Regions from separate parts of the Herbaspirillum sp. WKF16 genome, predicted to be linked through region 2. Evidence: predicted binding sites of a transcription regulator. Region 2 holds the regulator's gene; each other region holds the start of a gene.
What was found. The regulator sigma-54, encoded in region 2, starts transcription at its own class of promoters, with help from an activator protein. The targets are predictions, from matches to a motif close to TGGCANGNAANCTGCTTT.
Positions count from the first base shown of each region.

Region 1: a site for sigma-54 is predicted at 1,798-1,815, ahead of Herbaro_RS17875 (acetyl-CoA acetyltransferase). Genes of this name have one in related genera too.
Region 3: a site for sigma-54 is predicted at 7,432-7,449, ahead of glnA (type I glutamate--ammonia ligase). Genes of this name have one in related genera too.

Region 1 is NZ_CP118632.1:3,956,538-3,966,442, forward strand. It holds gene Herbaro_RS17865 (TRAP transporter large permease) at 1-184, opposite strand, end outside; gene Herbaro_RS17870 (TRAP transporter substrate-binding protein) at 200-1,234, opposite strand; gene Herbaro_RS17875 (acetyl-CoA acetyltransferase) at 1,908-3,089, shown strand; gene Herbaro_RS17880 (acyl-CoA synthetase) at 3,184-4,800, shown strand; gene Herbaro_RS17885 (PCC domain-containing protein) at 4,797-5,363, shown strand; gene Herbaro_RS17890 (PPC domain-containing DNA-binding protein) at 5,360-5,818, shown strand; gene Herbaro_RS17895 (dicarboxylate/amino acid:cation symporter) at 5,913-7,202, opposite strand; gene glcF (glycolate oxidase subunit GlcF) at 7,516-8,760, opposite strand; gene glcE (glycolate oxidase subunit GlcE) at 8,779-9,852, opposite strand; gene Herbaro_RS17910 (FAD-linked oxidase C-terminal domain-containing protein) at 9,867-9,905, opposite strand, start outside.
Region 2 is NZ_CP118632.1:4,115,931-4,125,835, forward strand. It holds gene Herbaro_RS18560 (KpsF/GutQ family sugar-phosphate isomerase) at 1-690, shown strand, start outside; gene Herbaro_RS18565 (KdsC family phosphatase) at 690-1,253, shown strand; gene lptC (LPS export ABC transporter periplasmic protein LptC) at 1,250-1,858, shown strand; gene lptA (lipopolysaccharide transport periplasmic protein LptA) at 1,905-2,504, shown strand; gene lptB (LPS export ABC transporter ATP-binding protein) at 2,506-3,246, shown strand; gene Herbaro_RS18585 (RNA polymerase factor sigma-54) at 3,329-4,819, shown strand; gene hpf (ribosome hibernation-promoting factor, HPF/YfiA family) at 4,961-5,323, shown strand; gene Herbaro_RS18595 (hypothetical protein) at 5,385-5,696, opposite strand; gene grxD (Grx4 family monothiol glutaredoxin) at 5,682-5,993, shown strand; gene Herbaro_RS18605 (UbiX family flavin prenyltransferase) at 6,035-6,613, shown strand; gene Herbaro_RS18610 (SDR family oxidoreductase) at 6,669-7,427, opposite strand; gene mdeB (alpha-ketoglutarate dehydrogenase) at 7,594-9,905, opposite strand, start outside.
Region 3 is NZ_CP118632.1:1,676,045-1,685,949, forward strand. It holds gene hscA (Fe-S protein assembly chaperone HscA) at 1-1,316, shown strand, start outside; gene fdx (ISC system 2Fe-2S type ferredoxin) at 1,367-1,705, shown strand; gene iscX (Fe-S cluster assembly protein IscX) at 1,751-1,945, shown strand; gene Herbaro_RS07495 (DUF1501 domain-containing protein) at 2,035-3,360, opposite strand; gene Herbaro_RS07500 (DUF1800 domain-containing protein) at 3,375-4,901, opposite strand; gene Herbaro_RS07505 (response regulator) at 5,197-5,883, shown strand; gene Herbaro_RS07510 (response regulator) at 5,880-6,566, shown strand; gene Herbaro_RS07515 (rhodanese-like domain-containing protein) at 6,646-7,107, opposite strand; gene glnA (type I glutamate--ammonia ligase) at 7,560-8,975, shown strand; gene Herbaro_RS07525 (DUF4124 domain-containing protein) at 9,105-9,512, shown strand; gene glnL (nitrogen regulation protein NR(II)) at 9,620-9,905, shown strand, end outside.

The sequences.
Region 1 (9,905 bases), 160 kb from region 2:
CCAGCGGGTCGTGCAGCGCGTAGCGGTAAATGACGCCGGTCAACAGCACCACCGTCTCGGCCACGACCAGCGCGGCGGCGACGGCGCCGACCACATGCATCACCATGCGGTTCAACGCCACCAGCGCGCGCGCGGCCGGGTTCATGTTTACCGGCTCGCGGTAACTCATTGCAGCTTCCATCATCAACCTCCCGGACGTTTAGGCCAGCTTGCCGGTGTACTTTTCCAGCAGGGCCCAGGGCTCGTCGCCGAACTTCTTCTTCCACTCGGCATAGAAGCCGGCGCTGCGCAGCTTGGCGCGGAAGGAGTCGGCGTCGATGTCGTTGAAGGCCAGGCCCTTGCCCTTCATCTCGCCCACCAGCGAGTCGTTGAGCTTGCGCACGTCGGCGCGCTGGTTGATGCCGGCTTCATTGATGGCGCGGGTCATGACGTCCTGCAGGTCCTTGGGCAGCTTCTCGAAGGACTTCTTGTTGCCCAGGAACCAGAAACCGTCCCACATGTGGTTGGTGATGGAGCAATACTTCTGCACTTCGTACAGCTTGGCGGTGGAGATGATCGCCAGCGGGTTCTCCTGGCCTTCGACGATCTTGGTCTGCAGCGCCGAATAGACTTCGGCGAAGTTGATCGAGGTCGGGGCCGATTCGACGGCGCGGAACATCGAGGTCCACAGCGGGCTCGGCGGCACGCGCAGCTTCATGCCCTTCAGGTCGTCGGCGCTCTTGATCGGCCTGGTGCTGTTGGTGATCTGGCGGTAGCCGTTGTCCCAGATCTTTTCAAAGGCGAACAGGGTCGACTTGGATTCGATCTGCTTGCGCACGTGCACGCCCAGCTCGCCGTCCATGGCGGCCCAGACCTGGTCGTAGTCCTTGAAGGCGAAGCCGATGCCGGAGATCTGCGCGGCCGGCACCAGGGTGCCCAGGATCAGCGGCGACAGCGTGAAGAAATCGATCGCGCCGGCGCGCACCTGCGACAGCATGTCGGTATCGGTGCCCAGCTGGTTGTTGGGGTACAGCTGCAGTTCGATGCGGCCCTTGGAATCGGCCGCGATCTTGGCCGCCATCTCCTTGGCGCGCACGTTCATCGGGTGCGACACCGGCAGGTTGTTGGCGTACTTGAAAGTGAATTCGGCGGCGTGGGCGGAAGTCCCGTACAGGCCGGTGGCGGCGGCGGCCGAGGCCACCGATGCGGTCTTCAGAAAAGAACGGCGCGTGATCTTGCCAGTGGGATGTCCCATCTGTTTATCTCCTGTTTGTAGTTATATGAAAATTGCTGAACCCGGGGCTTCCCGTTGTTTTCAACACTGCCTGTGCCACGACAGAGCAATTTGGATGCCAAGCCGCCGACCGGTCGTCGGCGCCGCGGGCGTCTCCTCCCTGTCGCCGGCATTGCGCCTGTATTCTCTGCGATAAGGGCGGCCCTGTACAAGGGCGCGGGCCGCTCCCGCGACAATTTATTTGATGGGAATTGATGCGACACCTGTCGCACAAGTGTCGCATCGGTGTCGCACCGGACGACAGGTGTACACCCGGCCGCAGCGGACGATTCCATGCTGCGGCGCAATGACTTACGTTAACGTAAAGTCGTGATATCTTGAGTGCGTCGGCCACGGCCACGCCAGCGCCGACAGCATCGAGACCCTGCAGCAACTATAAGTAAAACCATGAAAACGCGAGAACCGGCGCGGCTTTGCGCCGGCCTCGCAGGAGACGGGCAATACCGCTGCCGGCCAACCGCCGGCGGTCCATGCGACAGCCTGCGCATGCGAGCGACCAGCGCACCGCATGCGCGTGCCGCGCGTGGCACCGATTTTGCATATTGCCCTGGCGTGAACCGGAGCGCATGACGCTTTAACTTGCATGACCTGCAAGAGATGCGTTCCATCGACTAGTCTTACAAGGACCTACAACATGACTGCTTCTGCATCCGCACCCTGCATTACCGGCTGGCATCATTCCCAATTCGGCAAGCTTGACGGCATCGATCCCGAAGTGCTGATCGGCCAGGTCGCCAAGGCCGCCATCGAGCACGCCGGCCTGCAACCGGAAGACATCGATTCCGTCCACGTCGGCACCTTCAACGCCGGCTTCCTGTACCAGGACTTCCCCTCTTCGCTGGTGTTCAACAGCCTGCCGCAGCTGCGCTTCAAGCCGGCCGTGCGCCTGGAGAACGCCTGCGCCACCGGCTCGGCCGCGATCCATTCGGGCCTGCAATCGATCAAGGCCGGCGAGTCGAAGCACGTGCTGGTGATCGGCTTCGAGAAGATGACCGAGCTGGCCACGCCGCAGGTCGGCGAGGTGCTGCTCAAGGCCTGCTACGCCAAGGAAGAGGCCGGCATCCCCGGCGGCTTCGCCGGCGTGTTCGGCAAGATCGCGCAGAGCTACTTCGACCGCTTCGGCGACCAGTCCGACGCGCTGGCGATGATCGCCGCCAAGAACCACAAGAACGGCATGTCCAATCCGTACGCCCACATGCGCCGCGACTTCGGTTTCGATTTCTGCCGCAACGTGTCCGACAAGAACCCGTACGTGGCCGGCCCACTGAAGCGCACCGACTGCTCGCTGGTCTCCGACGGCGCCGCCGCCATGGTGATCAGCGCCGCCGATGCCGCCCGGTCCATGCCGCGCGCCGTGCAGTTCCGCGCGGCGGTGCACGTCAACGACTACCTGCCCCTGTCGCGCCGCGACGCCACCCGCTTCGAGGCCGCAGAGCTGGCCTGGAAGCAGGCGCTGGGCAACGCCCGTCTGTCGCTGGGCGACCTGTCGCTGGTGGAAACCCACGACTGCTTCACCGTCGCCGAACTGCTGGAATACGAGGCGATGGGCCTGGCGCCGCACGGCCAGGGCGCGCGCGTGATCGCCGAGGGCATCACCGCCAAGGACGGCAAGCTGCCCGTCAATCCTTCGGGCGGCCTGAAATCCAAGGGCCACCCGGTGGGCGCCACCGGCGTGTCGATGCACGTGATGGCGGCGATGCAGGCCGCGCATGACGCCGGCGACATGCAGATCGCCAACGCCAGGTACGCCGGCGTGTTCAACATGGGCGGCGCGGCGGTGGCCAACTACGTCAGCATCCTGGAACGCATCCACTGATCGCTCCACGCACTTCCCGCCCGCCGCACCCGGCGGGCGGCCTGCAGCACCTCGGCATCAACGCAACAAGACAAGAAAAGCAACGCCAATTTCAATTAGAACGAGTGAGACGATGTTAAAGAAAGTCATGAACCTGGGCCGCCTGCTATCCGACGTGGCGCGCCGCTTTCCCGACGAGCCCGGCCTGATCCTCAGCCGCGGCGGCGCCAACGGTGACGACAGGGTCATCACCTGGAAGCAGATCAACGACCGCGTGGATGCCCTCGCCCACGCGCTGGCCAAGCGCGGCGTGAAGAAGGGCGAGAAGATGCTGGTCCATTCGCGCAACAACCAGCAGATCTTCGAGAGCGCCTGGGCGGCGTTCAAGCTGGGCATGGTCTGGGTTCCGACCAACTTCCGCATCACGCCGCCCGAGGCGGCCTACCTGGGCCAGTCCAGCGGCGCTTGCGTCATGGTCTACGACCAGGGCTTCGGCAACTATGTCGACGCCGTCAAGGCCGCCTCGCCGGTGCTGGAACACGTGATCGCGCTGGCCGATCCGCGTCCGGGCGAACTGGACTTCGAGGCCCTGGTGGCAGAAGCCGGCGGCCGTCCCTTCGACGAGGTCGAGGTCGACTACGAAGACCCGATGTGGTTCTTCTACACCTCCGGCACCACCGGCCACCCCAAGGCCGGCATGCTCTCGCACGGCCAGATGGCCTTCGTCGTGACCAACCACCTGGCCGACCTGATGCCGGGGCTGAACCATCTGTCACGCTCGCTGGTGGTGGCGCCGCTGTCGCATGGCGCCGGCATCCACGCGGTGATCAACACCGCGCGCGGCGCGGCCAGCATCCTGCTGTCGTCGGAACGCCTGGTGGTGGAAGAAGCCTGGCAACTGGTCGAGAAATACAAGGTGGACAACATGTTCACCGTGCCCACCATCGTCAAGATCCTGGTGGAGGATGAATCGGTCGACCGCTACGACCACTCCTCGCTGAAGCACGTGATCTACGCCGGCGCGCCGATGTACCGCGCCGACCAGGTGTATGCGCTCAAGAAGCTGGGCCGCGTATTGGTGCAGTACTACGGCCTGGGCGAAGTGACCGGCAACATCACCTTCCTGCCGCCCTACATGCACTTCGAGGACGACGCCCATCCGCAGGCGCGCGTGGGCACCTGCGGCATGCCGCGCACCGGCATGGAGATCGCCATCCTGGACGACAGCGGCAAGAAGCTGGCGCCGTTCGAGACCGGCGAGATCTGCGTGCGCGGCCCGGCGGTGTTCATGGGCTACCACAACAACCCCGACGCCAACGCCAAGGCCTTCAAGCATGACTGGTTCCATACCGGCGACCTCGGCCACGTGGACCAGGACGGCTTCCTCTACATCACCGGCCGCTCTTCCGACATGTACATCTCGGGCGGCTCCAACGTCTATCCGCGCGAGATCGAGGAAGCGCTGCTGACCCACCCGGCGGTGTCGGAAGTGGCGGTGCTGGGCGTGCCCGATCCCAAGTGGGGCGAGAGCGGCCTGGCGGTGATCGTCTGCAAACCCGGCCAGCAGGCCGGCGGCGAGGCGCTGCTGGCGCACCTGGAGGAACGCATCGGCAAGTACAAGTGGCCGCGCCGCTTCGTGTTCTGGGAAACCATGCCCAAGTCGGGCTACGGCAAGATCGTCAAGAAGCAGATCAAGGCCCTGCTCGAAGAGAAAGGAGACTACCGCCTATGAAACTCTCGAGCAAACCCGCGGGCGACAGCACCGGCTTCGTCGAGGTGCGCAAATTCCTGCACGCAGGCCAGCAGAGCTATCCGCGCACGCTGGACCTGGAGGCCGACCCGGCCGAGGAACTGCGCATCACGCTGGCCCCGGGCACCATGGTGGGCGAAGCCTTGCGCCGCGTGCTTGCGCGCTACGGCCAGCGCGGCGGGGTGGGCCGCATGTGCGGCGGCACCGCGCGCCGCCTGCACTACCATCGCATCGAAAACACCCGGGACAAGAACCGCCCGTATGACTACGGCCCGCCGCATGTGCTGGAGGGCGCGATCACTTTCGTGACCGGCGCCATCACGGTGGGCCAGAACCCTGAAGGAAAGGTATTATTGCATTGCCATTCCGGTTTCATCGATGGCGATGGCGCCATCCACGGCGGCCATCTGCTGCTTGATACGGTGGAAGTGGGCGACGATCCGCTCATCATCCGCCTTTGCCTGTTTTCCCGAGGCGCCTTCGTCGTCAACAGCGATGAAGAGACGCACTTCAGTCTATTGCATCCGACACCCATGGAATCATGATGACGAACCTAGCCAATACCAATATCAACGAGACAGACGACAACATCCAGGTAGAAGAAGGCACCCTGGGCAAGCTGGTCATGGCCCGCCTGAAACCCAACCAGGACATGACCGAGAGCGTGGAAGCCCTGTGCCGCCAGCACGGCATGCAGACCGCCATCGTGCGCGGCGCCATCGGCAGCCTGATCGACGCCCACCTGCAATACTCGACCCCGACCGGCCTGCGCCGCATGGAAATCAACGGCCCCGGCGTGGAGATCCTGAACGTGTTCGGCGAGATCGGTTTCTCGGACGGCAAGTCCAACCCCAATCCGCTGCAGGGCGTGGTGGCCGACACCGACGGCAAGATCTTCGCCGGCCGTTTCGTGCGCGGCGCCAATCTCTCCTTCATCACCATCGAGATCACGCTGCAGGAGTGGATCCCGGCGAAGGTGCGCGAGGCCGTTCCGGCCTGATCGCCCTCCCCGCTGCCGCTTTCCCGCGCGACAAAGACAAAAGGAGCAGGCCGGTTGCCCGGCATGCTCCTTTTCTCATTGCCTGCCGAACGCGTCAGGCGTGCAGTTTCATTTCCGCTTCGCGCTCGATCGTCTGCTCCGCGACCCGCGCCTCCTCTTCCGACAGCAGGCCGCCTTCCCACTTGGCCACCACCGCCGAGGCGATCGAGTTGCCCACGGCGTTGGTGGCGGAGCGCCCCATGTCGAGGAAGGTGTCGATGCCCAGGATCACCAGGAGGCCCGCTTCCGGGATATTGAACTGGTGCAGCGTGGCGGCGATCACCACCAGCGAGGCGCGCGGCACGCCGGCGATGCCCTTGGAGGTCAGCATCAGCACCAGCATCATGGTGATCTGGGTGGACAACGGCATGTGGATGCCGTAGGCCTGGGCGATGAACAGCGTGGCGAAGGTGCAGTAGATCATCGAGCCGTCGAGGTTGAAGGAGTAACCCATCGGCATGACGAAGCTGGAGATCTTGCGCTTGACGCCGAAGCGGTCCAGCGCGTCGAGCAACTTGGGATAGGCCGCTTCCGAACTGGCCGTGGCGAACGCCAGCAGGAAGGCTTCCTTGATCAGCGCCAGCAGGTGGAAGATGCGCTTCTTGAGGAACACGAAGCCGGCGGCGATCAGCAGCACCCACAGCAGCACCAGCGACAGGTAGAAGTCGCGCATGAAGACCGCGAAGCTGACCAGGATGTCCAGGCCGTTGACGGCGACGGTGGCGGCCATCGCCGCGAACACCGCGACCGGCGCGAATTTCATTACGTAGCCGGTGATCTTGAGCATGGCGTGCGACAGGTCGTCCACCACCGCCAGCAGGTTCTTGCCGCGCTCGCCCAGCGCGGCCAGCGCGATGCCGAAGAACATGGAGAACACCACGATCTGCAGGATCTCGTTCTGCGCCATGGCCTCGGCCACCGACTTGGGCACCAGGTGGTTGAAGAATTCCTTGACCGTGAACTTGCCGGTGGCCAGGCCCGCGCCGGCCGCGTCCGGCGGCGGCAGCGCCACGCCGGCGCCCGGCTGCAGCAGGTTGGCCATCAGCATGCCCAGCGCCAGCGACACCAGCGAGGCCGCCAGGAACCAGCCCAGCGACTTGCCGAAGATGCGGCCCACCGACTTGGCGTCGCCCATGTGGGCGATGCCCACCACCAGGGTGGAGAACACCAGCGGCGCGATCACCATCTTGATCAGGCGCAGGAACATGTCGGAGGCGATGGAAATGTAGCCGGCCAGCTCCTTGGCTTCGGTCTTGTCGTACTGGCTGAAGATCAGGTAGCCGGCCAGGATGCCCAGCAGCATGGCGGCGAAGATGTAGGCGGCGGGTGGGATGCGTTTTGTCATGTGTTCTCCTGCGGCGGATCACGGCCGCTGTGGCCGGTCCGATGGGCGAGCTTGATGAGGGGCCGGTCGCTGGCGGCTTGCCGATTGCGGTTAGACAGGGCCGGGACGGATTGTTCGGTGTGGCCACCGGGTTTCCGGTGAGAAATCTTTCCCGGACTTTTCCCGCCAAGCGATAAAAAAGGACGAAGCTTATTGATTTATGGGGCCGCGCGTCAAGCCGGATACGGGCAAACCGGCCAAAGATGCCATTCCTGCCACAAAAAAAGCCCCGCATCGCGGGGCTTGTTGTTGAGGCGCAATAAAACGCGCGGTCTCAGGCACGTCCTTGCAGCGCGGCGTCCAGCAACTCGATCCAATGCCGCACCGGCGTATCGGTGCCGGATTGCAGGTGCGTCACGCAGCCGATGTTGCCGGTGACGATCATGTCCGGGTCGGTGGCGGCCAGGTTCCTGAGCTTGTTGTCGCGCAGCTGGTAGGACAGCTCCGGCTGCAGCACCGAGTAAGTGCCGGCCGAACCGCAGCACAGGTGGCTGTCGGCGCACAGCTGCACCTCCACGCCGGCCGCGCGTAGGATGGACTCGACCTTGCCGCGGATCTTCTGGCCATGCTGCAGCGTGCACGGCGGATGGTAGGCCACGCGCTTGCCGTCGTAGCCCTTGAGGCGCTCTTGCAGCTGCGCCTCGAACTGCGGCAGGATCTCGCTGATGTCCAGGGTCATGCGCGAGATGCGGCGCGCCTTCTCGGCGTAGGCATGGTCATGTTGCAACAAGTGGCCGTACTCCTTGACGGTGACGCCGCAGCCGGAGGCGTTCATCACGATGGCCTCGGCCTTGATGCCGTCGCGGCCCTCGATGTAAGGCCACCAGGCGTCGATATTGCGGCGCATGTCGTCCAGCCCGCCGTCCTGGTCATTCATGTGATAGCGGATCGCGCCGCAGCAGCCGGTCTTGGGCGGCACGAACAGCTGCACGCCGAGGCTGTCGAGCACGCGCGCGGTGGCGCTGTTGATGTTGGGCGACATCGAGGGCTGCACGCAGCCGTCCAGCAGCAGCATCTGGCGCGTGTGCGCGCGGGTCGGCCAAACGCCGGACTCCTGCGGCAACGGCACCTTGTTCTTGAGCACCTTGGGCAGCAGCGGGCGCACCATCTGGCCGGCCTTCATCGCCGGACGGAACAGCCACTTGCGCGGCACCAGTTCCTTCAGGGCGGTGCGCACCACGCGCTGCGCCAGCGGACGCGGCACCTGCTGCTCCACCACCTTGCGGCCGATGTCGACCAGGCGGCCGTACTGCACGCCCGAGGGGCAGGTCGATTCGCAATTGCGGCAGGTCAGGCAGCGATCCAGGTGCGACTGCGTGGCCGCCGTGGCCGGCTTGCCTTCCAGCACCTGCTTGATGAGGTAGATGCGCCCGCGCGGGCCGTCGAGCTCATCGCCCAGCAACTGGTAGGTCGGGCAGGTCGCGGTGCAAAAGCCGCAGTGCACGCAGCTGCGCAGGATGCTGTCGGCTTCCTGGCCGTCGTGGGTGTCGCGGATGAAATCGGCTAAATTGGTTTGCATAGGATGTCTGCTGGCGGCTTACAGGCTGGCGTACATGCGGCCCGGGTTGAAGATGCCCTTGGGGTCGAACTGGGCCTTGAGGTTGCGGTGGATCTTCTCCACCGCCGGCTGCAACGGCTGGAACACGCCGATGCCCTTGTCGCCGCCGCGATGCAGGCTGGCGCTACCGCCCACGGCCAGCGCCGCGGCCCGGATCGCGGCCGCGTCGATGCCGCCCTCCGGGCGCAGCCAGCGCTGCGCGCCGCCCCATTCGATCAATTGCTTGCCGTGCAACTCCAGCGGCGGCGCCACCGAGGGCACGGAAAGGCGCCACAGCGCCTCGTCCGGATCGGCGAAGAAGGCATGCTGCTGCTCGCGCAGGTCGCGCCAGAAATCGTCGCCGTTGGCCAGCTCGCTGCCGCCCAGCTTCTTCACCGCCGAATCCACCGCCGCCTGCGCGCCGGCCAGGCGGATGGTCAGCACGTTGTTGCTCCAGGCGCTGGCCGTCAGCGGCAAGGCCTGGCCGCCGCATTGGTTGAGCAGGCGCAGCGCGCCTTCCTGGTTGATCTCGAAGACGCGCGTGCTGCCGGCGAAGGGCTTGGGCAGCACCTTCAGCGACACCTGCAGGATCAGGCCCAGCGTGCCCAGCGAACCGGCCAGCAGGCGCGAGATGTCGTAGCCGGCGACGTTCTTCATCACCTGGCCGCCGAAATGCAGCTCTTCGCCGTCGGCATCCATCAGCACCGCGCCCAGCACGAAGTCGCGCACCGCGCCGGCCGAGGCGCGCGCCGGCCCCGAGAGCCCGGCCGCGACCATGCCGCCGATGGTGGCGGCGCCGCCGAAGCGCGGCGGCTCGCAGGCCAGCATCTGGTTGTTCTTCTCCAGCGCGGCGTCGATTTCAGCCAGCGTAGTGCCGCAGCGCGCGGTGATCACCAGCTCGGTGGGTTCGTAGTCGATGATGCCGCTGTAGGCGCGCGTGTCCAGCAGCTCGCCGCGCGGCGCCTGGCCGTACCAGTCCTTGGTGCCGCCGCCGCGGATCTGCAGCGGCCGGCCCTGCGCGATGCGCTCGCGAAACGAGGCCAGCAGCGCCGCCATGTCTTGTTGCTCTCTCACTTGTGCATCCATGGTCAGAATCTCGGCAAATCGGGATGAGGCAGCTGCCCGCG
Region 2 (9,905 bases):
ATCGCCATTTCCAACTCCGGCGAAACCGCCGAGCTGCTGGCCATCGTCCCCATCGTCAAGCGCATGGGAGCGGTCATCATCGGCATGACCGGCAATGACGAATCGAGCCTGGCGAAGATGTCGGCCGTGCACCTCAACGTCGGGGTGGACAAGGAAGCCTGTACCCTGAACCTGGCGCCCACGGCCAGCACCACGGCCACGCTGGCCATGGGCGACGCGCTGGCGGTGTCGCTGCTGGACGCGCGCGGCTTCATGGAAGAAGATTTCGCGCGCTCCCACCCGGGCGGCGCGCTCGGCCGCCGCCTGCTGACCCACGTGCGCGACGTCATGCGCAGCGGCGAGGCGATCCCGGCGGTGCGCCCCGATGTCTCGCTGTCGGCCGCGCTGATGGAAATCACGCGCAAGGGCATGGCCATGACCGCGGTGGTCGACGATGACTTCCGCCCGATCGGCGTGTTCACCGACGGCGACCTGCGCCGCCTGCTGGAACGCGGCCACGATTTCAGCAAGTTCTCCATCGCCGACGTCATGCATGCCGGCCCGCGCACCGTGAACCAGGACCAGCTGGCGGTGGACGCCGTGCAGCTGATGGAAGAATTCCGCATCAACCAGTTGCTGGTGACCGATGCGCAGGGCGTGCTGACCGGCGCGCTGCACATCCACGACCTGACCCGCGCCAAGGTGATCTGATGACAGCCGCGCCCGCCAGCCCGTTCGCCAGCACCTTCGACGCCGCCGTCCTGGCCAGGGCCGCGACGACGCGGCTGATGATCTTCGACGTCGACGGCGTGCTGACCGACGGCGGTCTGTTCTATGGCGAAGACGGCGAGTCGGTGAAACGCTTCAACGCGCTGGACGGCCACGGCATCAAGATGATGCAGCAGTTCGGCACGGCTGCGGCCATCATCACCGCGCGCCAGTCGCCGTTCGTGCTGCGCCGGGCCAAGGACCTGGGCATCGCCCACGTGTTCCAGGGCGTGCACGACAAGCGCCAGGCCTTCGAACAGCTGCTGCAGCACACCGGCCTTGCGGCCGCCGACTGCGGCTACCTGGGCGACGATGTCATCGACCTGCCGGTGCTCACGCGCGTCGGCTTCAAGGCCTGCGTGGCCAACGGCCACCGCGAGGTCAAGCTGCGCAGCGATTACGTGACCACGGCCACCGGCGGCAACGGCGCGGTGCGCGAAGTCTGCGACCTGGTGCTGGCCGCGCAGGGCAACTACGAGGCGGCGCTGGCGCCGTACCTGGCATGAGCAACCGCAGCGGCGAACGCGCGGCCGCACGCATCCGCCTGGGCGTGATCCTGGTGACGCTGGTCGCGCTGGCGCTGGGCAGCTTCTGGGTGCTGCAGGTATTGCGCACCGACGGCGACCGGCAACTGGTCGAGCGACCGCGCAGCAAACCCGACTACTACCTGGAAAACTTCAGCTACGTGAAGCTGGGGCCGACCGGGCTGCCGCGCTACGACGTGGCCGGCCTCAAGATGGTCCACTTCCCCGCCGACGATTCCTTTGAAATCACCAAGCCGGTGGTGCACAGCCTGGACAAGGAAAAGCCGCCGATGGAGTTGTATTCGGACACCGCCCGCGTGACCGACGACCAGAGCAAGATCCACATGTACGGCAACGCCAACGCCATCCGCGGCGCGGCCAATGGACGCGACCCAATGCACTTGGTGTCGGAATACCTGTTGCTGCTGCCGGACGACGAAGTGGTCAAGACCGACAAGCCGGTGGTGATGACCATGGGCACCACCCGCCTCTCCGGGGTGGGCATGACCGCCAACAACGCCACGCAGGTGGTGCAGTTGTTCGGCAACGTGCGCGGCCACTACGAACCGGCGCCGAAAAAACGCTGAGCCTCCATTACAACAAGATCGAACAGACCCGACCAGACAGGAATCTATGAAACGCTCATTCTTATTGCCGCTGTTGCTGTTGGCCGCCGCATGCGGCGTGGCGCGCGCCGAGAAGGCCGACACCACCAAGCCGACCAATATCGAGGCCGACCAGATGGTGTACGACGATGTACGCCAGGTGAAGACCTTCACCGGCAATGTGGTGCTCACGCGCGGCACGCTGCTGATCAAGGCCGGCCGCGTGGTGCTGACCACCGACCAGTACGGCTACGAATACGCGGTGCTGTATGCCGCGCAAGGTGCGCTGGCCAGCTTCCGCCAGAAGCGCGACGGCGGCCCTGACCTGTGGATCGAAGGCCAGGCCGAGCGCATTGAATACTCCGAACAGACCGAGATTTCCAAGCTGTTCAACCGCGCCCACATCCAGCGCATGGACGGCAAGCGCGTCACCGACGAGGTCAACGGCGAGTTCATCTCCTACGACAGCCGCGCCGAGTTCTATTCGGTCAACAACTCCGCCAGCGGCGAGAGCAAGCCTGGGGCCGGCCGCATCACCGCGGTGATCCAGCCGAAGAACCCGCCGCCGGCGCAAGCGGCGCCGCAACCGCAACCCGCGCAACCGGCCCAGCCCGGGAAGGGCCAATAAGATGGTGAGCTCGCTGGTCGTCCGCGGACTGAAGAAAAGCTATGGCGCGCGCCAGGTGGTGCGCGACGTGTCGATGGAAGTCAAGAGCGGCGAAGTGGTCGGCCTGCTGGGGCCCAACGGCGCCGGCAAGACCACCTCGTTCTACATGATCGTCGGCCTGGTGCCGTCCGACGGCGGCGAGATCGACCTGGACGGCGCCGCCATCTCGCGCCTGCCGATCCACCAGCGCGCCACGCTGGGCCTGTCCTACCTGCCGCAGGAAGCCTCGGTGTTCCGCAAGCTCTCGGTGGAAGACAACATCCGCGCGGTGCTGGAACTGCGCCGCGAAAACGGCAAGCCATTGTCGCGCGACGAGATCGAGGGCCGCCTGAACAACCTGTTGCACGAGCTGCAGATCGAGAAGCTGCGCGACAGCCAGGCGCTGTCGCTGTCGGGCGGCGAACGCCGCCGCGTCGAGATCGCCCGCGCGCTGGCCACCGACCCGCGCTTCGTGCTGCTGGACGAGCCCTTCGCCGGTATCGACCCGATCGCCGTGATCGAGATCCAGCGCATCGTGCGCTTCCTGAAGGAGCGCGGCATCGGCGTGCTGATCACCGACCACAACGTGCGCGAGACGCTGGGCATCTGCGACCGCGCCTACATCATCAACCAGGGAACGGTGCTGGCCAGCGGCAGCCCGGACGACATCATCGCCAACGAATCGGTGCGACGCGTCTACCTGGGCGAACACTTCCGCATGTGAGCGCGGCGCCAGACCGCGACACTGCACCACCCCACACGCAAGAACGCAACCACAGCCGGCCACGCGGCTTCCTGAACGCCAGATGAAACAGTCGCTCCAGTTACGCACCTCGCAGCACCTGGCATTGACGCCGCAATTGCAGCAGTCGATCAGGCTGCTGCAACTGTCGACGCTGGAACTGCACCAGGAACTGGAACAGATCCTCTCCGACAATCCGCTGCTCGAGCGCCTCGACGATGCGCTCGACAACTCGGTGCGCCTCTTGGCCGACGGCGCGATCTCGGCGACGCCCTCCTCCGGCGTCGCCGAGACCGCCGGCGAGGCCGCGGCCGAACCGGCTGCGCCCGGCGGCGACGGCGAGGCCAACTTCGAGCACCAGGACAACACGCCCGACAACAGCGTCAGCGGCGAGTCCGACTGGAGCTTCGACGACGTCGCGCGCAACGGCAAGTCTTCCGACGACGAAGACGCCCGGCCGCAGCTCGAAGCGCACGAGATCACCCTGCGCGAACACCTGCTGGAGCAGATCCGCCTCACCGCGCGCACGCTGCGCGACCGCGCGCTGCTGGAACTGCTGACCGACGCGCTCGACGACAGCGGTTACCTGGAAGAGCCGCTGGAAGACATCCTCTCGCGCCTGCCCGAAGAACTGGGCGTCGACCTCGATGAGCTCTCGATCTCGCTCAAGCTGCTGCAGAGCCTGGACCCGGCCGGCGTCGGCGCGCGCAGCCCCAGCGAATGCCTGGCGCTGCAGATCCGGCGCATGCCCAAGGTGGCCTTCGTGACACGCCGGCTGGCGCTGAAGATCGTCGAGGATTACCTGCCGCTGTTCGCCCAGCGCGACTTCAACAAGATCAAGAAGGCGCTCGACTGCGACGACGAAGACCTGCGCGAGGCGCAGGCCGTGATCCGCCAATGCCGCCCGCACCCGGGCGCGGAATTCGCGCGCGACGCCTCCGACTACGTGGTGCCGGACGTGATTGTCAGGCAAACAAAGAACGGCTGGCAGGTGCTGCTGAACCATGACGTGATGCCCAAGCTGCGCGTCAATGCGATGTACGCCAGCGCGCTGAAGCAGTCCAAAGGCGAAGTTTCCCTCACGTCACAGCTGCAGGAAGCCAAGTGGCTGATCAAAAACATGCGGCAGCGCTTCGATACGATTTTGCGAGTCGCACAGGCAATTGTCGAACGTCAAAGAAACTTCTTTTCGCATGGCGCTGTCGCCATGCGGCCCCTTGTGCTGCGTGAAATTGCTGATACACTGGGTCTACACGAGAGCACAATCTCTCGCGTGACAACTCAGAAATACATGCTGACGCCACATGGCATGTTCGAGTTGAAATACTTCTTCGGCAGCCACGTCGCGACGGAAACCGGAGGCGAAGCATCCTCCACTGCGATCCGGGCGCTGATCAAACAGTTGATAGGAGCAGAAAACCCCCAGACCCCATTATCCGATAGCAAGATTGCGGATATGCTGGCAGAACAAGGCATGGTGGTCGCGCGACGTACCGTCGCAAAATACCGCGAAGTGCTGAAAATTCCGCCGGTAAATCTCCGCAAATCCCTCTGAGCTTTCTCAGTTTTTCTGTAGTACTTTGCAGCCGTCGCTGTGTTCAGGCATCAGTCCATGCCCTTAGACACAAACGCTGTGCTATCCGGTGTATCGGATGAGGTGCACGAACCTCCAGTGACTTCACGATAGGAGTGTTGTATGAATCTGACCATCAGTGGACATCACCTCGAACTGACCCCCGCCATCCGGGAATACGTGCAGAGCAAGCTGGCACGGATCAAGCGCCATTTCGACAATGTGATCGACGTCAGCGTCATCCTGAGCGTAGACAAACTGACAGAGAAGGAAAAGCGCCAAAAGGCGGAAATCAACGTCCACATCAAGGGGAAGGATCTGCACGCGGAGAGCATCGCCCACGACCTGTACGCGGCGATCGACGCGCTGATCGACAAGCTCGACCGCCAGGTCATCAAGCACAAGGACCGGCTGCAGGAGCACCATTCCATGGCCAAGCGCCTGCCGGAAGACACGGCTGAGGCGGCTGGCGCGGCCGGCGCATAAGGCGCGGCAAACGCGGACCTGGATCCGCCATCACGAGGAAAGGGCGCGCAAGCGCCCTTTTTCATTTCCGCCACGCAATTTCTCGTGCGATCGCCGCCAGGAGATGTTGCAAACGATTTAAATAATATGTGGCGAGCCGCAAGTTCGCGCCGGTCATGCGCGACATTGGCAGCCCCTTCTTGAAGGCAGCTCCCGCGCCCCAATCTTGGAATTGAAGCAAGCAGAAGCCGCCCTTGCCCTCCACTGTCCAGCAGGCAACAAGGACGTGCGAAGATGCGCCGGCGCGCCCCGCTTTCAAACGCGAATGCCGGCTTTTCCCTATAATGTCGGCAATCAACCCATTTTTTAAGGCATAGCCATGAGCGACGTCCAATCCTGGATCAAAGAAACCGTCACCCAAAATCCCGTCGTGCTGTTCATGAAGGGCACCGCGCAATTCCCGCAATGCGGTTTCTCGGGCAAGGCCATCCAGCTGCTCAAGGCCAGCGGCGCCGAGAACATCGTGACCGTGAATGTGCTGGAAAGCCCGGACGTGCGCCAGGGCATCAAGGAATACTCGAACTGGCCCACCATTCCCCAGCTGTACGTCAAGGGTGAGTTCATCGGCGGCTCGGACATCATGAACGAGATGTACTCTTCCGGCGAATTGCAGACCCTGATCAAGGGCTGATTTCCCGCCCCTGTTTCATTGACTCTCCCCCTCCGCACCGCATGCCGCGCCAGCGCCTGATCATCGCCATTACCGGCGCGACGGGCGCGATCTACGGCGTGCGGCTGCTGCAGCACCTGCGCGGCCATGCGCAGGTCGAGACGCACCTGCTGGTGTCGGACGCCGGCGTACTCAATCTCCACCAGGAACTCGAACTCGGCCGCAAGGACGTCGAAGCGCTGGCCGACGTGGTGCATAACGCACGCGACGTCGGCGCCTCGATCGCCAGCGGCTCGTTCGCCTCGGCCGGCATGATCGTCGCCCCTTGCTCGATGAAGACGCTGGCGTCGGTGGCCCATGGCCTGTCCGACAACCTGATCACGCGCGCCGCCGACGTGGTGCTGAAAGAGCGCCGCCGCCTGGTGCTGATGGTGCGCGAGACGCCCTTCAACCTGGCTCACCTGCGCAACATGACCGCCGTCACCGAAATGGGCGGCGTGATCTTCCCGCCGCTGCCGGGCTTCTACCATCGGCCGCAATCGCTGGAAGAGATGGTGGACCATACGCTGGGACGGGTGCTGGACCTGTTCGACATCGGGCACCAGCTGACGCCGGAGTGGCAAGGTTTGAAGCCGTCATAAAAAAAACACGCCGAGGCGTGTTTTTTTTCGTCCCTCATTGACCTTGCACGCCAGGTCAACCGCGCCCGATGAACGGCATCTTGGTCGCCATCACCGTCATGAACTGCACGTTGGCGTCCAACGGCAAGCTGTCCATGTAGAGGATGGCGCGGGCCACGTGTTCGGCATCCATCGTCGGCTCAACCTTGGTGGACATGTCGGCCTGCAGCGTGCCCTTCTTCATCAGCGTGGTCATGTCGGTGGCGGCGTTGCCGATGTCGATCTGGCCGCAGGCGATATCGTAGGCGCGGCCATCCAGCGAGGTGGCCTTGGTCAGGCCGGTGATGGCGTGCTTGGTGGCAGTGTACGAGGCCGAATACGGGCGCGGCGCGTGGGCCGAGATCGAACCGTTGTTGATGATGCGCCCGCCGCGCGGCGTCTGGTCCTTCATGATGCGGAAGGCCTCCTGGGTGCACAGGAAGACCCCGGTCAGGTTGATGTCCACCGCCGACTTCCACTGCTCCACGCTCAACTCCTCCAGCGAGACCGGCGGCGCGAAGATGCCGGCATTGTTGAACACCAGGTCGAGGCGGCCGAAACGCTCCTTGGTGCTGGCGAAGAGCTTCTTCACCGAGGCCGGGTCGGTAACGTCGGCGGCCACCACCAGGGCGTTGGCGCCATGCTCTCCGGCCAGCTTCACGGTCTCTTCCAACGCATCCTGGCGGCGTCCGGCCAGGGCCACGCCGTAGCCTTCGCGCAGCAGCGCGAGCGTGATCTGCCGGCCGATGCCGGAGCCTGCGCCGGTCACCAGCGCGATTCGTTTCGGTGCTGCCATGGTGTCTACTCCTGTCTTGTCTTGTCGGTGGATGTGCGCGCGCCGCTGCGGCAATGAAAAAGCCGCCTGCGGCGTGCAGGCGGCTTTCACTATAGCAAACGCATCGGCCGGCTTCGATGAGAGATTTTCAATCCGCGCGCCGGCATTCATGCATGCGCGGGCGCGTTCACACCGTGGTCGAGAGCGGCTGGGCGGTGTCGATGCCCAGCGTCAGCGCGGCCGCCGCCAGCTTGGCGCGGTCGCCGGCGAACACCTCGGTCAGCGCGGTATAGGCGATCCAGCGCGCGTCGATCTCGAAGAAGTCGCGCAGGTTCACGCGCGTATCGCTGCGGCCGAAGCCGTCTGTGCCCAGCGTCACGTAAGTGCCCGGCACGAAGGCGCGGATGCTTTCCGGCAGCGCGCGGATGTAATCGCTCACCGCGATCACCGGCGCGGCGCTGTCTTGCAGCTGTTGCGTCACGTACGGCTGGACGTCGGCGCCGCACAGGCGATGATCGCGCTGCGCAGCCACGCCGTCGCGCGCCAGCTCGGTATAGCTGGTGACGCTCCAGACCTCGGCCTCGACCTGCCAGTGACGGCGCAGCAGCTCGGCTGCCGCCAGGGCTTCCTTGAGGATAGGGCCGGACGCCAGCAGGCGCGCCTGCGCGCCCGCCTTCCTGCCCAGGCAATACATGCCGCGCAGGATGCCCTCGGCGACGCCGGCCGGCATGCTGGGCTGGGCCTCGTTCTCGTTGGTGACGGTGACGTAGTAGAACACGTCGTCGCCGCGTTCCATCATGCGGCGCATGCCGTCGTCGATGATCACGGCCAGCTCGTAGGCGTAGGCCGGGTCATACGAGACGCAGTTCGGAATCGAGGCGGCGGTCACCAGGCTGTTGCCGTCCTGGTGCTGCAAGCCCTCGCCGCCCAGCGTGGTGCGCCCCGACGTGGCGCCGATCAGGAAGCCGCGCGCGCGCTGGTCGGCCGCGGCCCAGATCAGGTCGCCGATGCGCTGGAAGCCGAACATCGAGTAGTAGATGTAGAACGGCAGCATCGGCGTGCCGTGCACGGAGTAGGCGGTGGCGGCGGCGGTCCAGGAGGAGATGGCGCCGGCTTCGGTGATGCCCTCTTCCAGGATCTGGCCGTCCCTGGCCTCGCGGTAATACAGGATGGAGCCGATGTCTTCCGGCTCGTAGAGCTGGCCCTGGGAAGAATAGATGCCGACCTGGCGGAACAGGTTGGCCATGCCGAAGGTGCGTGCCTCGTCGGCCACGATGGGCACCACGTACTGGCCGAAATCCTTGTCCTTCAACAGGTTGCCGAGCTGGCGCACCAGCGCCATGGTGGACGACATTTCCTTGCCGTCGGCCTCCAGCGCGAACTTGCTGTGCGCCTCCATGGCCGGCACCGCGCGCCTGGCGGCGCCGGCCTGGCGGCGCGGCAGGTAGCCGCCCAGGGCGGCGCGGCGGGCGTGCAGGTGCTTCATCTCGGCGCTGTCGTCAGCCGGCTTGTAGAAGGCCAGCGAGCGGCATTGCTCGTCGGTCAGCGGCAACTTGAAGCGGTCGCGGAATTGCAGCAGGCTCTCTTCGTCCAGCTTCTTCTGCTGGTGCGTGGTCATCTTGCCCTCGCCGGCCGCGCCCATGCCATAGCCCTTCTTGGTCTGCGCCAGGATCACGGTGGGCTGGCCCTTGTGGGCGGCGGCCGCCTGGTAGGCCGAGAAGATCTTCTTCATGTCGTGGCCGCCGCGACGCAGGCGGTTGATCTCCTCGTCGGTCAGCGTGGCGCCGATGGCGCGCGTGCCGGGAGTCTGCCCGAAGAAATGCTCGCGGTTGAAGGCGCCGTCGTTGGCGGCGAAGGTCTGCAGCTGGCCGTCCACGGTGCGGTTGAGCGCATCGACCAGCTCGCCGTCCTTGTCGCGAGCGAACAGGCCGTCCCAGTCGGAACCCCACAGCAGCTTGATGACGTTCCAGCCGGCGCCGGCGAACAGCGTCTCCAGCTCGTCGACGATGTGGCCGTTGCCGCGCACCGGGCCGTCCAGGCGTTGCAGGTTGCAGTTGACCACGAAGATCAGGTTGTCCAGCTTCTCGCGCGAGGCCAGCGACAGGGCCGCCAGCGACTCGGGTTCGTCCATCTCGCCGTCGCCGAACACGCCCCATACCTTGCGACCCTGGTCCTGCAGCAGGCCGCGGTGTTCCATGTAGCGCAGGAAGCGCGCCTGGTAGATGGCGTTGATCGGGCCTATCCCCATCGAGCCGGTCGGGAACTGCCAGAACTCCGGCATCAGCCAGGGGTGGGGATAGGACGACAGGCCTTGCTGGCCGGCGCGCTTGGCCTCGATCTCGCGGCGGTAATAGCCGAGGTCTTCCTCGGAGAGCGCGCCTTCAAGGAAGGCGCGGGCGTAGATGCCGGGCGCCGAGTGCGGCTGGAAGTAGACGACATCGCCGGCGAACTTGTCGTCGCGGGCGCGGAAGAAATGATTGAAGCCGACTTCGAACAGGT
Region 3 (9,905 bases), 2.4 Mb from region 2:
AACCCACCGCGGCGGCCATCGCCTACGGCCTGGACAATGAATCCGAGGGCATCTTCGCCGTCTACGACCTGGGCGGCGGCACCTTCGACATCTCCATCCTCAAGCTCACCCGCGGCGTGTTCGAGGTACTGGCCACCGGCGGCGATTCGGCCCTGGGCGGCGACGACTTCGACCATCGCCTGTTCTGCTGGATCAGCCATGAGGCCCAGCTTCAGCCGCTGTCGGACGAAGACACGCGCCTGTTGATGGTGAAGGCGCGCGAGGTCAAGGAACTGCTGTCGACCAAGGACGAGGTTCACATCGACGCCTCGCTGAAGTCCGGCGAGGAAGTGCGCCTGACGATCACGGCGGCCCAGTTCAACGAGATCACGCAGCACCTGGTGGCCAAGACCATCACGCCCATGCGCAAGGCCCTGCGCGACGCCGCCCTGACCGTGGAAGACGTCGACGGCGTGGTGCTGGTCGGCGGCGCCACCCGCATGCCGCACATCCGCCGCGCGGTGGGCGAGTTCTTCAAGACCAACCCGCTGTCCAACATCGACCCCGACAAGGTGGTGGCGCTGGGCGCGGCCGTGCAGGCCAATCTGCTGGCGGGCAACCGCGCGCCGGGCGACGACTGGCTGCTGCTGGACGTGATCCCGCTGTCGCTGGGCATCGAGACCATGGGCGGCCTGGCCGAGAAGGTCATCCCGCGCAACTCCACCATCCCCTGCGCGCGCGCCCAGGAATTCACCACCTTCAAGGACGGCCAGACCGCGATGGCGATCCACGTGGTGCAAGGCGAGCGCGAGCTGGTGGCCGACTGCCGCTCGCTGGCGCGCTTCGAGCTGCGCGGCATCCCGCCGATGGCCGCCGGCGCGGCGCGCATCCGCGTGACCTACCAGGTCGACGCCGACGGCTTGCTGGCGGTGTCGGCCCGTGAAATCAACTCGGGCGTGGAAGCCTCGATCAGCGTCAAGCCGTCCTACGGCCTGGGCGACGACGAGATCGCGCGCATGCTGCAGGAGTCCTTCAGCTCCGCCGACGAAGACATGCAGCGCCGCGCGCTGCGCGAGGAGCAGGTCGAGGCCGAGCGCATCGTGCTGGCCACCCGCTCGGCGCTGCAGGCCGACGCCGCGCTGTTGGGCGAAGAGGAACGCCGCGCCATCGAGCTGCTGGTGGCGGCGGTGGAGGAATCCGCCAAGGGTAGCGACCACCTTGCCATCAAGGCCGCGGTCGACGCGCTGGCGCACGGCACCGAAGAGTTCGCGGCGCGCCGCATGGACCGCAGCGTGCACGCCGCGCTGGCCGGCAAGAAGCTGGACGAAGTCGCGTAATCGGCGCCGCGGCGCCACCAACCGAATATCAGAATCACCGAAAGCAACCTATGCCTCAGATCGTCATCCTTCCCCATCCGGTACTGTGCCCCGACGGCGCCGTGATCGACGCGCCGGCCGGCAAGACCCTGTGCGACGCCATGCTCGACAGCGACGTCGACATCGAGCACGCCTGCGAGAAATCCTGCGCCTGTACTACCTGCCACGTGGTGATCCGCGAAGGCTTCAATACGCTCGGCGATCCCACCGACAAGGAAGAGGATCTGCTGGACATGGCCTGGGGCCTGGAAGCGACGTCGCGCCTGTCGTGCCAGGTGGTGCTGGGCGAGGATGACCTCACCGTCGAGATTCCCAAGTACACGATCAACCACGCTTCCGAAAACCACTGATCCCTTCGCCGCAAGGATCGCTGCCAGGACCGAGAGGAGCCGACCATGAAATGGACCGATACCCAGCAGATCGCCGAGGAGCTGTACGATAAATTTCCCAACATCGATCCCAAGACCATCCGCTTCACCGACCTGCATCGCTGGGTGATGGAGCTGGACGGTTTCGACGACGATCCCAACCGCTCGGGCGAGCGGATCCTGGAAGCGATCCAGGCGGCCTGGATCGTCGAGGCCGAGTAGGTCATCTTCCGTCACCCCGGCGCAAGCCGGGAGCCGGCGGCGGTTTTCACGCCCAATTGGCGTGGGCCGAACGCGGCAAACCTTCTTGTTCAGATCAACAGATCCAGCATCGCCCGCGTCCCTGGTGCGAACTGCGGGAAAATCTTTTCCAGCTCCCGATCCCGGATGCGCATGTGCCGCTCGGCCAGCGACGACAGCACCGCGCGGAAGTCGGTGGTGACGGCAAGGTCGCGGCCTTCGTTCAGGTTGGCCTGGTCCAGGCCCGGCCATTGTCCGTAGATCTTGCCGCCGCGCAGGTTGCCGCCCAGCAGCCACATGGCGTTGCCATGCCCGTGATCGGTGCCGCCGTTGCCGTTCTCGCGGAAGGTGCGACCGAATTCCGAGACCACCACGATCACCGTGTCGTTGAAGGCCGGGCCGAGCTCGCGCGCCAGCGTCGCCAAGCCGTTGGCCAGCGGCGCGAGACGGTTCGACAGCTGGCCGGCGCCGTTGCCCTGGTTGATGTGCGTGTCCCAGCCGCCCACCGCGAGGAAGGACAGGCGGATGCGCGGATCGCTGCGCATCAGCCGGCCCAGGCGCGCGGTGTCCAGCGCCAGGCCGTTGGGCAGCGGCGCGCCGTTGTTGGCCGCCTGCTGTTCCTGGCTGTTGATCTCGGCCATCAGTTCCTTGCGGGCGGCGATGCCGTCGCGATAAGCCCTGGCGATCGGGTCGTCGCCGCCGTACAGCGGCGCGAAGGCCTGCATCACGCGCGGCTGGTCGATCAGCCCGGGGCGGGCGGCGGCGCGACCGGTCTGCAGGTTGGCCACCACGTTGCCGCCGCTCAGGATGCGCGGCGTGGCGTCGCCCAGGGAGAGCGCCTGCAGGGGCGACTCCGACGGCGGCAGATATCCCATCAGGCGGTTCATCCAGCCGTCGCGCGTGTTGTGCCGGCCGGGCGTGCCGGTCTCCATGTAGTCCTGCGCCTCGAAGTGCGAGCGCGAGGCGTCGGGGGAGCCGGACGCATGCACGAAGGCAAGCTGGCCGCCCTCCCAGTAGGGCATCAGGGGATGCAGCGCCGGATGCAATCCGAAATAGCCGGTCAGGTCGATGGCGCCGTCGGGTTGCCCGGGACGCGCCACCGCGATGGTGGGCCGCGCGCGATAGTACTCGGGGTCGCCGTGCGGCACCACCACGTTCAAACCGTCCACGGCGCCGCGCAGGAACACCACCACCATGCGCGGGGCGCCGTCGCCGTCGGCGTGCGGGCGCGCCCTGGGCGAGCCGTAGGCCAGCCTGGCGGGGCCGGGCGCGGCGGTGGCGCGGCTGATGCTCTTATCGCCGGTAGGCGCCACGGCGCAGCCGGACAGGCCGATCGGCACCAGGATGGCGCCGCTGCCTGCGGCGCCGAGATAGCGGATGAAGTCGCGGCGGTTCATGTCGGTCCCTGTGGTCAGCGTTTCATGAAGTCGGGGCTGCCCAGGATCAAGCCAGCCTGGAGATTGGCCGGCGCCGCCTGTATCGTGGCGGCGGCGTTCGCGCCGATGGCCGGTCCCAGCGTGCCGAGCAGTTGCCTCGGGTCGGTCGCTCTCGCATCGGCATTGGACGGCGGCGCCTCGCCCTCGGCGCGGGCGATGGGCGACTTGCCGCTGGCCAGGCCGCCCGCGAAGTTGATCCGGCGCAGCAGGGCGTCGGGGTTCAGCCAGGCCTCTTGCGAATACTTGTAGCCCTCGGGCGTGAGCCAGCCATACAGCGGCATGCCGAACTGCGCCAGCGCGCCGTTGACCGGCCGCGGGTTCAGCACCGGCGTGGCGGTGGCGCGCAGGGACGACACCACGAACTGGTAGGGCGTCTTGAACTGGCTCTGGTAGTTGGCGCGCGCCCAGAACTGCCGGCTGTCGAACAGCGTCTGCAGCACCGCGCGGATGTCGCCGCGGGTGGCCAGGAACTTCTGCGACAGTTGTCGCACCAGCGCCGGGTCGGGCTGGTCGGCGACGAAGTATTGCGCCAGTTGGGTCGAGATGAAGCGCGCCGTCGCGGGCTGGCTGGCCAGGATGTCCAGCGCCGCCTCGCCCTCCTGGTCGCCGCGCGCGGCCAGCGCTTGGCCGAGGAAGACCTTGGGCGCGTCATCGTGCCGCCTGGCGTTGAAGGCGAAGGGCGCGGCGCCGGCCTTCATGGCGTCGACATCGATGGTCCAGCCCGACAGGATGCGCGCCAGCGCGACCACGTCGGCCTGTTGGTAGCCGCCGTCCACGCCCAGGGTGTGCAGCTCCATCAGCTCGCGCGCATAGTTCTCGTTGAGGCCCTTGAAGCGGCCGCGCGCGCCCGGCGTGCCGGCGCCGCTGGAGAGCCAGTTGTCGAGGTAGTAGAGCATGGCGGGATGATGCGCGACCGCGCCCAGCAGTTCGCGGAAGCTGCCCAGCGCATGGGGGCGGATGGCGTTCTTCTCATAGTCGCCGACCCAGTAGCGCACCCACTCCTTGCCTTCGAAGACGTTGAAGTGGTTGGCCCAGAATTCGGTCATCACTTCTTCCAGCTGGCGCGGGCTCTCGGTGGCCTGCAGCAGGCGGGCCTGGTGGAATTGCGGCGTCAGCTCGCGGCCGGCGCGCTGGCGCGCGGCCTGCTTTTCCTCCTTCGAGGCGCTGCGGTCGATCGAGGGCGGGCCGTACTCGACGAATAGCTGCGAGGGCGTCATCTGCAAGGCTGGCAGGGCCGCCAGGCGCGCCTGCAGATCCGGCGGCAGGGTGATGCGCTCGGGATGCAGCTGCTGCTCGACGTAGCGCCTGGCGCCCATCTTCTCGACCTGTTCCAGGTCGCCGGGACGAGGCCCGTAGGCCAGGCGGTCGAGCACATGCAGCGCACGCTCCCGCTCGCTCAAGGGGGCTCCGGCCGGCGTTTCCGCGGCATTCGCGGCGGCGGCGCAGGTGAGCAGCGCCAGCGCGGCAAGACGTGCGGCGAAGGGAATACGGGCAAGTCGCATCGACGCCTCGCGATCGAAATTTATCGAGCCAGTATGAATATAGCGACTCGTTTGGGCTGTAAGGAAATGTAATGCACCAACGGCAGGGTGCCGCAGGTATAACGTCGGTGGACGCGCGGCGGTTGGCAATGCGCCACAAGAAAGATCGGTTGGCCTGCGTGTCAGCGGCATGTCAGCTCGCGCCGAATGCGAACACAGGAAGGCGGCGGCCGCAAAGGCCGCCGTGCAGGGCGGCATCCCTCAGTGATGCCGGAACGTCAAGGCCTCCCGGGGCATCAATCAATAAAGGAAATCCATGAGCACATGGACATCGGTCACCAGGGTGCGTATCGCGCTGCTGGACGATCACGCGGTAGTGCGCTACGGGCTCGCCGCGCGCCTGGCGGAAGAGCCCGACTTCCAGGTCGTGGGCATGTTCTCCGCCAGCAGGGAAATGATGGCGGCGCTGCGCAGCACGCCGGCCGACGTGCTGCTCATCGATTACGCGCTGGGTTGCAACGACATCGACGGCCTGAACCTGATCCGCGCGCTCAGGGTGCGGTTTCCGGACAGCCGGATACTGGTGTCGTCGTCCCATGACAATCCGGCCACGACGGCGCTGGCGTTGAAGGCCGGCGCCGCCGGTTTCGTCGGCAAGTCGCGCGAACTGGGCGAATTGGTCCAGGTCATCCGGCAGGTGGCAAGCGGCCCTCCGCAGGCCGGGGCCGTCCTTGCACCGGACGGCTCGCCGGCGCATGGCGCGGCGTTGTCGCCACGCGAGCAGGAAGTCTTGCGCTGCTGCCTGGACGGTATGAGCGTCACGCAGATCGCCGCTAAATTCTCCCGTAGCGTGAAGACCATCAGCGGCCAGAAGCAGGCCGCGTTGCGCAAGCTGGGCGTGCGCAACGACAGCGAGCTGTTCAAGATGCGGGGCCCGCTGGCGAACCTGCAGCGCGGCCTCGCGGACGGGGCCATCAGTCATGAAAAGGAAGGGCGGCCATGAAGACGCAAGGTCCATGGATCCTGGTGGTCGACGATTCGGCCACCAGCCGGGTCATGATAGGGCGGCAGCTGGGCCGGCTCGGCTGCCGGGCAGAGTACGCCGAGGACGGCCGTTCCGCGCTGGCGGCGCTTGAGGCGCGGCAATACCAGATGGTGCTGCTGGATTGCTACCTGCCCGACGTGAACGGCTATGAGGTGGCGCGCCAGGTGCGCGCGCGGGAGGGCGACGGCGCCGACGGCTATACGCCTCTGATCGGCATCTCCGCCGAAGCGGATGCCGCCCATGTGCGCCTGTGCCTGGACAGCGGCATGGACGGCATCCTTGGCAAGCCCCTGCCGCCGGAGGAACTCAGGAAGTTGCTCTTGCTGTGGTGCGACCACGAAGCCGGCGCGCCGCTTGCCGGCGGCAACGACCGGCAATCCGAGGAGGCGACGGATCTGGACGCGCTGTTCCACGCCACATCGCTGCAGGATCTTGCCGACATGCGCAGCGCGCGTGAAGCCGCCGACCTGGCTGCGCTGAGGCGCCTGGCGCACCGCATGAAGGGCGCGGCCCTGATCCTGGGACGTGCGCAAACGGTCTTGCAACTGGAGCGCATCGAAGCGGCAGCGCGCGAGGGCGCGACCGATCTCATGGCCATCGATGCCCTGATCGCAGCGCTGGAGGCTGCGCTGCAGGCGTAAGCCCAAGCGGATGCGCATGAATGAAAAAGCCCGGCTGCCACCGGGCTTTCTTCTTACCGGCGGATGTTCTGCGGGTGAATCACGCGCCTACCCACGGCAAGCCGGTCTTGCACCAGCCCTCGATCGTCTTGCGATGCCCCTCGGCGTCCTTGTTGCCCTCGAAGCCTTCCACGATGTCGAAGCAATTGCGGTAGCCGTTTTCGGTGGCGAGCTTGGCCGCGTGCTTGGAGCGCACGCCCGAGCGGCACAGGAACAGCAGCACCTCATCGGGGCCGGCGGCTTGCTTCAGCTGTTCCAGGAACAGCGGATTGGGTTTGCCCTCCGGGTAGAGGTTCCATTGCACGAAGAGGTGCTGATCGGCGGGGATCTGCACCATGCCGACCCAGTCGCGTTCGGCCTTGGTACGCACGTCCACCAGCTTGATCGCCGGGTTGCCCTGGATCAAGGCGAAGGCTTCGCGCGGGGTGACCGCGCCGCGGTAGGGGAGTTGCCCATCCTGGGCGCGTTGGCCGGCGGTGGAGAGGATTTGTTCGGTAGTCATGGCGTGCTCGTTGTCTGGTCGATGGCCCTTGGCCGGGTAAAAACAGGATGCAGGAAAACGATAAGGGCTAAAAGATATAAATTTGAAACCAATTTCAGAAAATCAACAAATTCCTTTTTGGCGCATGCATACGCTCATTTCGAGGGCGAAGTGCACATCAATGGTGCGCAACTTGGTTCGCACATAATTGGTGCATTTAAATGGTGCATTTTTGATGTTATGCACTAAAATAATGCATATGTGACGTCGGTATGCACTCAAGGGAACGGCCGTCCGCCTTGCACTCCCTAAAATATTCCATCGCCTGCGCCCGTCAAAGGCCGGTGGCATGGAATCTGCTATCATCCGCGACTGAGTTCGGCGCAAGACCGTTGTATCAAATGCAAAGATCCAGTCGCAGAAAACGGCTCAACATCCAAATTTATACTACTTCCTCGTTTTAGGAGATTCGCATGGCAAGGACGGCCGCAGAGGTTTTGAAGATGGTGAAGGACAACGAAGTCAAGTTTGTCGACTTCCGTTTCGCTGACACCCGTGGCAAGGAACAGCACGTGACCGTGCCTGTTTCGCATTTCGACATCGACAAGTTCGAATCCGGTCACGCCTTCGACGGCTCGTCGATTGCCGGCTGGAAGGGCATCGAAGCCTCCGACATGCTGCTGATCCCGGACCCGAATACCGCCAACATCGACCCGTTCATGGAAGAAACCACGCTGTTCATGCAGTGTGACGTGATCGAGCCGTCCGACGGCAAGGGCTACGACCGCGACCCGCGTTCCATCGCCAAGCGCGCTGAAGCCTACCTGAAGTCGACCGGCCTGGGCGACACCGCCTACTTCGGCCCGGAACCTGAATTCTTCATCTTCGACGGCGTGCGCTGGGGCGCGGACATGTCCGGCTCCTTCGTCAAGATCGATTCCGAAGAAGCTTCCTGGAGCACCGGCGAGAAGATCGAAGGCGGCAACTCCGGCCATCGTCCGACCGTCAAGGGCGGCTACTTCCCGGTTCCCCCGGTCGACAGCTTCCAGGACATGCGTTCGGAAATGTCCCTGATCATCGAATCCCTGGGCATCCCCGTCGAAGTGCACCACCACGAAGTGGCCGGCGCCGGCCAGAACGAGCTGGGCACCAAGTTCTCGACCCTGGTCGAGCGCGCCGACTGGACCCAGACCATGAAGTACGTGATCTGGAACGTCGCCCACACCTACGGCAAGACCGCAACCTTCATGCCGAAGCCTTTGGTCGGCGACAACGGTTCGGGCATGCACGTGCACCAATCCGTGTGGAAGGATGGCAAGAACCTGTTCGCAGGCGACGGCTACGCCGGCCTGTCGGAATTCGCGCTGTACTACATCGGCGGCATCATCAAGCACGCCAAGGCGCTCAACGCGATCACCAACCCCGGCACCAACTCGTACAAGCGTCTGGTTCCCGGCTTTGAAGCACCGGTCAAGCTGGCCTACTCGGCACGCAACCGCTCGGCTTCGATCCGTATCCCGCACGTGGCGAACCCGAAGGGCCGCCGTATCGAAACCCGTTTCCCGGATCCCCTGGCCAACCCGTACCTGTGCTTCGCAGCGCTGCTGATGGCAGGCCTGGACGGCGTGCAGAACAAGATCCACCCGGGCGAAGCCGCCACCAAGGACCTGTACCACCTGCCGCCGGAAGAAGACAAGCTGATCCCGACCGTGTGCTCCTCGCTGGATGAAGCGCTGGACAACCTGAACAAGGATCGCGAGTTCCTGACCCGCGGCGGCGTCTTCACCGACAGCATGATCGACGCTTACATCGACCTGAAGATGCAGGAAGTCCAACGCTTCCGCATGACCACGCATCCGATCGAATTCGATATGTACTACTCGCTGTAATCGAATGAGTGTCTGAAAAAAAGGGGAAGCTTGCTTCCCCTTTTTGTTTATGCGCAGCCGCAACGCAAGCCCTTCGGTCATACCGGAGAAGAGTTTGTGGAGGTTGCGATGAGATGGCTGAACGGAACAATGGCGGCGACCCTGCTGGCCGGCGCGTTGGCGGCGCATGCGGCCGACCTGTATGTGTGCGCGGGCGGCGCCGCGCCCGAATACCGCGACCATGCTTCGGCAGCGGATTGCCGCAAGATCGCGCCGGCGCCCATCGGCATGATCGGCGCCGGCAAGGCGGCTGCAGCGGCGGCGACATCGCCGGAGAAGGGCGCGCGCGATGACGGGAAGGCCGCGTTGCGCGTTCGTTTGGCGAGCGAACGCCGAAGGCTGGACGCGCTGAAGCGCGAATACAACGGCGGCCGGCCCGAGCGGCGCGGCGACGAACGCAACTACGCCCGATACCAGGAGCGCAGCGCCGCCCTGGAGACCGCGATCGCCGCCGGCCGGGCGCAGGTGGAGGCGCTGGAACGGCAGCTGGAGCGCTGAGCTGTCAAGGCGTCAGGCCTTGCCCGAAACTTGCTAGAGAAGGGCATGACGACATGCGGCCGGCGACGCCGGCCGCGACAACGATTTTCAGGACCTGCGATATTCGGATGAAGATAAATTTCCCCTCGCTCGACGGCCTCGACCTGCTGGCCTCGGCGGTGATCATTCTCGATGCCCAGGGCGGCATCGTCTACGCCAATGCGGCCGCCGAGAACCTGCTGGAGAGCTCGTTCAAGGTGCTGTCGCAGCAGAAGCTGTCGGAGCTGTTCCTCAACGGCAAGGAGCTCTCTGCGCTGTTCTACCAGGCCATCGAGCACCAGTTCGCCGACAAGCGGCTGGACCTGGTGCTGGAGCGCGCCAACCGCGAGCCGCTGCAGGTGCACACTATCGTCA